One region of the Simiduia agarivorans SA1 genome, then DNA from elsewhere that is predicted to be linked to it. Evidence: predicted binding sites of a transcription regulator. Region 1 holds the regulator's gene; the other holds the start of a gene.
What was found. The regulator PhoB, encoded in region 1, activates phosphate uptake and scavenging genes when phosphate is short. The targets are predictions, from matches to a motif close to TGTCATAAANNTGTAACA.
Positions count from the first base shown of each region.

Region 1 (3,384 bases):
CGCTATGGGCCTTGTGGCTTGCCGCCGGTGGCGTGCCCGACACCAAAAACCTCGCCATTTTTATTGCAGGCGTTGTGGTCATGCGGGCTGCCGGGTGCGTGATCAATGACTACGCCGACCGGCACATCGATGGCCATGTCAGCCGCACCAAAGCGCGTCCCATTGCCGCCGGCCACATCAGCCCACAGGCAGCGCTGTTCGGCTTTGCCTGCCTGCTCCTGCTGGCCCTCGCGCTGGTACTGCAGACCAATCGTTTTACCCTGTTTTTGTCCTTTGGTGCGGTGGCGCTGGCGAGCCTGTATCCGTTTATGAAACGCCACACCCATTTGCCCCAGGTCGTGCTGGGCGCCGCCTTCGCCTGGAGCATCCCCATGGCGTTTGCGGCAGTAACCGGTGAACTGGATCGGGGCATATGGCTGGTGTATACCGGGGTCGTACTCTGGACCGTGGCGTATGACACTTACTACGCCATGGTGGACCGGCGCGACGATCTCAGAATCGGGGTTAAATCCACGGCTATTTTGTTTGGCGAAAATGATCTCACGATTATTTTTTGCCTGCAGGTAATGGCTCTGGGCGCCCTGGCTATGGCGGGCAGTCATTTTGAGCGGGGCTTGTGGTACTACGCCGGCCTGTTGGCCGCCGGTTTTCTGTTTATCTGGCAGCAGTGGGTGGCACGCAAACGCGATGGCGCCGGCAGCTTTACGGCATTCCTGAATAACAACTGGGTAGGGCTGGTCATCTTTGCCGGTATTGCGCTCGATTATCAGCAGGCGGGCGCGGCGTAAACGCAACCCATCGGTTCAACGACTCACAATCGAGGGTTGCACAGGCGGGGCGGGCCTGAGGCCGTCATATAATTGTCATGCTACGGTAATCTAATACAGCTTCATTCACGGATTTAGAACGCAGACCATGAGCACGAAGACAATTCTGATCATTGATGATGAAGCCGCTATCCGCGATATGCTCCGGATTGCCCTGGAAATGGCGGATTACCGTTGCCTGGAGGCCAGCAACGCGCAGGATGGCCACAGCCTGATTATCGACGAAAAACCCGACCTGGTCCTGATGGATTGGATGATGCCCGGCACCTCCGGTATGGAACTGACCCGTCGGCTCAAACGCGACGATGTCACCGCCAAAATCCCGATTATCATGCTCACCGCCAAAGGCGAAGAAGACAATAAAATTCAGGGCCTGGAAACCGGTGCGGACGATTACATCACCAAACCCTTTTCGCCGCGCGAGTTAATTGCCCGGCTGAAAGCGGTATTGCGCCGGATTGAACCCAATGAACCCGACGAGCCCATTCTGGTCGATCAACTGTGCCTCGACCCCATCAGCCAACGCGTCACCATCGCGGAAGAGCCTGTGGACATGGGACCGACCGAATACCGGTTGCTGAGTTTTTTTCTCACCCATCAGGAACGCGTGTACAATCGCGGCCAGTTACTGGACCACATCTGGGGCGGGAACGTGTACATTGATGAACGCACTGTCGACGTGCACATCCGGCGTCTGCGTAAAGCCCTGGCACCGCTCGAGCACGACCGCTTCGTACAAACAGTGCGCGGTTCGGGCTACCGGTTTTCCACCAAAGTCGCCGGCAGGCAGTGAGTGGCCGGTTGTAATGAACACCAACGTCTGATTCCGGGATATTTAGAGTGCTACGTGGCTTTCACGCTGAATTAAAGCGCGTTGCGCTGTTTACTGTCCTGTGTGTGACCTTCGGTCTGATCAACGGCTATGTTATGCCCACGTTGATCCTCGGCGGCTCCCTGTACATGTTCTGGATGCTTTGGCAGATCCGCCAACTGGATGAATGGCTCAACCAACGGCGTAAATCCACGCCTCCGGAAGCCAGCGGCATCTGGTCCGATATTTTCGAGAGCATCTATCGACTGCAAAAGCGCCAGGAGCGCGAATCCGAGCGTGTGCGCCAGGTGCTCAACCGGGTACAGGAGACCACCGGCGCGCTGCCCGACGGCGTCATGCTGCTGGACAGTCGCGGCAACATCGACTGGTGGAATCCCGCTGCCGAACGGCTGTTTCATTTTGAAACCCACGACCAGGGCCAACCACTGGTTAACTACGTGCGCAGCCCGCGCTTCGTGGCCTACATGGAAAAACAGGATTTCCGCGAGCCACTGGATCTGGCTGCGGGCCCGGGAAAAGACCAGCGCCTGCAATTTCAGATCACCCGCTTCGGCCAAAACGAGAAGCTGGTTATTGCGCGCGATATCACCCATTTGCACAAACTCAGCCAGATGCGCAAAGATTTCGTCGCCAACGTGTCACACGAATTGCGCACCCCACTGACGGTACTCAAAGGCTACCTGGAAACCCTCACCGACCTCGGCAACGCGCCCGCCAATTGGGAAAAGCCGTTGGCTCAGATGCAGCAGCAATGCACCCGCATGCACATGTTGGTGAACGATCTGATCGCCTTGTCGGTACTGGAAACCGAGGTCAATCCCGAACGCCACCAGCCGCTGGCACTCAAGGGATTGCTGGAGCGGATCATGGATGAGGCCAACGCCTTATCTGCTAACAGACACACGTTAACGCTGGAATGCGAAGATAACATCGCGCTGCGCGGCGTGGAAAAAGAACTGCAAAGCGCTTTCGGCAATCTGGTCACCAACGCCATCAAGTACACACCAGCGGGTAGCCGGATTACCTTGCGTGCGAAAACCGGACCCTATGGTCTGATAGTCGAGGTCGAGGACAATGGCCCGGGGATAGAGCCGCGACATTTGCCGCGCCTGACCGAACGCTTTTACCGGGTGGACGATTCCCGGAATTCCGCCACCGGCGGTACTGGCCTTGGCCTTGCCATCGTCAAGCATGCGCTGCAGCGCCACGATGCCCGGCTTGAGATCAGCTCGCAGGTGGGCAAAGGCAGCCGCTTCAGCTGCCATTTTCCCAAGCAACGACTGGCACAAACCACGACCGACGCCGTATAAAGGCGTATGCACTGCCAATTCCTGACATCTATTCACGACATTCCCGAGGCCGAGTGGCAGACGCTGCTGGGCTCGGATTACCCCTTTCTCCAATACGCGTTCCTGAGTGCGCTGGAAACCAGTGGCTGTGTGGGCGAGGGCACCGGCTGGCACCCCCATTACCTGTGGGTGACGGAAGCGCAGGTACCGGTGGCGGCGGCGCCCTTATTTATCAAAACCGATTCCTGGGGCGAGTACGTGTTTGACTGGGCCTGGGCCGATGCCTTCCGGCGTGCCGGCCGGGCCTATTACCCCAAGTGGGTGTGTGCCATTCCGTTTACCCCGGCCAGCGGCCCGCGCCTGTTGGGCACACTGACCGCCGGGCATTGGCCGGCCCTGCAGCAGCAACTGGAACAACAGGCCCACAACAACGCTA
Region 1 is NC_018868.3:2,787,548-2,790,931, reverse strand. It holds gene ubiA (4-hydroxybenzoate octaprenyltransferase) at 1-788, shown strand, start outside; gene phoB (phosphate regulon transcriptional regulator PhoB) at 916-1,620, shown strand; gene phoR (phosphate regulon sensor histidine kinase PhoR) at 1,668-2,969, shown strand; gene M5M_RS12395 (GNAT family N-acetyltransferase) at 2,976-3,384, shown strand, end outside.

Region 2 (3,384 bases), 1.3 Mb from region 1:
ACCCGCCAACTAGCCATCAAATCACTCCTTTCCTTACGCTCGAGCCGCCCCGCGGCCGTTAATCCGGCGCTATTGTAGGCGTTTGGCTATTGAAGAGATAGCACGTGGCGGGATGTTACAGGTCGCTACAGGTGAATTGGTAAAAAAGCGCGAAGCCTTCATTAGTAGCTTCCACCCATTCCCGATCCTTTTGCCACCCCTTGGGGCAGTGGGTCATCATCTGGCTGAACAGCTCGTTAACCGCATCGGAGACACTCTCTGCATTGGCAAACGACGCTTTGGCGTGATACTCAGCGCCCGGGACGTGAACCGGTTCCCCGGCTTCCGGCGATGGGACGTCATAGGCCTTTTCCGGCTTTTGCGCGCACTCAAAATGCAACCGGTGAAACTGGCCGCGCTCCGCCAGGTCTACCGCTTCTTCACACGGCCTGCCCGCTTCGTCCAGGCGCTGCTCCGCCACCACGGGCAAGGCTGCGCCAAGACACAACAACAAAATCAATCTGTTCATGGTGTTTTCTCCAGCCATAAAAAAAGGGTGCCAGGCACCCTTTTTTACACGCATCCGACAATGAAATCAGAATTTGTGTTCCATACCGATACCAAAGTAATCGGCTTCTCTGGCTGCGCTATCAGCGGTTTCGTTCGTATAGAAACCGAACACCTTGGTGTTTTTAGCCAGCTTGTAATCGGCACCCAATGAGTAGGTTTCGCCGCCAGCAGCAGCAATGTCAGACTGACCATATTGGGCTTTCAGTGCCCAGCTGCCTAACTTGTACTGGCCGCTCAGCATCCAGCCATCGTTTTCAACGTTGGCGGTGTCATCGCTTTCAACCAAAGCACCCACCTGGAAGTCACCCAGGTTTGCCTGAACCACGGCACGGATTACATTGGAATCCTGTGCGCGCACATCGGTGTCGTAGCTCACGCCCACGTACAGCAGGTCGTTTTGCCAACCGGCCGCCAGAGAGGAACCGTCATCAACGGTTTCGTCTTCACTCATGATGTAGGCGCCCTGGGCGAAGAAACCACCCATTTCAGGCGTGCTGTACATCACGGTGTTGGGTGCGCGCTTTTCGCTCTTGGTGATGATGCTTTTGATATCACCCTGCAGGTCGTTGAACAGGTCTACTTTGTTTTGCAGCAGTTTGGTGGGCGTGTCGTGGTTACCGGCGATCACGGTACCGAAGCCACCGGCCAGACCCACGTAGCTGTTACGCTGCTTGAATACGTCTTCGCCCGCATCGGGGTCCACTTCGTATTCCAACTGATAAATCACAGACAGGCCGTCGTTCAGCGCAGTCTTGCCTTTGAAACCCAAACGCGACGCATTGCTTTCCAGCGCCTGAACGGTTTCACCCGCTTCGTCCTGGCTTTCAACGCTCAGGTTGATTTTTCCGTAGATGGTGCCGTCAATCGGGCCCTCTGCCAGGGCTGCTGCGGGCAGAACCGCCGCGATGGCAAATGGCAGCAATTTTTGAGTGAATTTCATGGTTTGTCCCCTTTGCTAATAGGAAGTTCAGATCCGCCAACCCGGTTCGCATAAGCCGGGCGGCGTCTTCCGAGAATGTCTTCACCGGATGGCCATGCATTCTGGCGGCGGAATATTGCAGAAAAATGACAGGGGCGTCGAGGTTAAAACTAATTTGGATAAAAAAAATTTTTCTAATAGCAATGTATGAGGTGCTGCGTCGCCGTTGTCACAAAACTGTCAAAAAACCCGATTGCAACTCAGCATAGACGGCCACCCTGAATTAGCAAATGAACAATATCTGTTGGTCTGCCAATTGCTGAAGGGTAGATTTCACCTGCTCCTGGAACACGTCCGGCATCGGCTCGGCCTGGGTTCCGTGCACCAGCGGGTAAAGTGACGAGGCCAGTTCGCCCAGGCTGATGCCCGCCTCATCCGACTGCTCAATGCTATTCAGCAAGGCATAGGTAAGTCCATTGAGGGCGACAAAACGGACTCTGTGACTGCGATCCCGGTGCACCGCTAAAAAGGTCGGTTGCGCCGGCGGCGAACCGGGCTGATAACCTGGCCCGATTTGTTGTACCGGGTAGTGGTAGGCCAGCACCACGGCCAGTGGTGACAGCTGCAAGCGGCAGACGTGATCCACCTGTTGGTCCCGTTCAGGTGGCAGGACCGCATCCGAGACATCCAGTGCCAGCTCCACCCATTCGTAGTGAAGCAGCTCCGGCACAAATGCCGGCAAGCCGAATCCGGCCAGATCAACACCATCGATGAACGTACGGAACTCTTCTCCGATCTCGAGGAAATAAGGCGTGTGTGCCCGGTGGAGCACAAAGAACTGCCTCACTAAGTGAACCCAGTCATCATCGGCCAACAGGGAGCGGAACACGGGAAAGCCGCTGTTGAGGAAGCCTTCTACATTGTTGAACAGAAGTTCTTCATAGATTTTCAGCCGTCTGGGCTCCATGCCCTGGGGCGGCACTTCCTGTTCAGGGTTGCGCAGATAACGCGTCAGCGCCACCTGTTGTTCAGCCAGAGGGGAGGACGTTGCCATGCGCGCTGCTACCCGTTTACCCGCTGCGGTCGACAATCCTTCGCACCCAAGGACAACGCCTGATGCTGTATTTGTTTGACCTGATTCAGTTCCGCCAATAACTCCGGCACGGGCGGGATATTGAAGTCGCGCTCTAAAAGCGTGGGTTTAACGCCGTACAAGAGATACGCTTCCAACAAGAGGTCCCACACGGGGGCTATCACGTCGGCGCCGTGGGTATCCACTTTCAGGTCGTCGGCCTCATCGTAGTGGCCGGCGATATGGTAGTAAGCGGTGCGCTCACCGGGCAATCCACGCAAAAATGCCATGGGGTCATAGCGGTGATTGATGCTGTTGACATAGATGTTATTAACATCCAGCAACAGATCACAATCGGCTTCGGTCAGCACTGCGTTGATAAATTCCAGCTCGGTGAGGTCCTGACCGGCAGTCAGATAGTAGGACACATTTTCCAACGCAATCCGTCGGCCAAGCCTGTCCTGCACCTCGCGCACCCGCGCTGCCACGTAATGCACCGCCTCCTCCGTAAAAGGAATCGGCAGCAAATCGTACAAATGACCCTCGTCACTGCAGTAGCTCAGGTGTTCGCTATAAGCGCGCACCGCATGCTGGTCGAGGAAATGTCTGATCCGTTCAATCAGGCCGGTGTCCAGTGGCGATGGACTGCCAATGGATAATGATAATCCGTGGGCGTAAAACGGAAATTGCCGGGTGTAATCCCGGAATTGCTCACCGAACCGGCCGCCCACGCCGATCCAGTTTTCAGGTGCCACTTCCATGAAATCCACATCGCGCGGGGTGAGCACACGAAACGATTGCATTTCCGATCGCCTTAAACCCAAACCGGCGCCAAGCGCCGGTT
Region 2 is NC_018868.3:4,064,862-4,068,245, reverse strand. It holds gene M5M_RS18175 (MlaA family lipoprotein) at 1-17, opposite strand, end outside; gene M5M_RS18170 (hypothetical protein) at 116-508, opposite strand; gene M5M_RS18165 (porin) at 575-1,489, opposite strand; gene M5M_RS18160 (HvfC family RiPP maturation protein) at 1,752-2,522, opposite strand; gene M5M_RS18155 (HvfB family MNIO-type RiPP peptide maturase) at 2,531-3,384, opposite strand, start outside.
Region 2: a site for PhoB is predicted at 1,603-1,620, ahead of M5M_RS18165 (porin). Genes of this name have one in related genera too.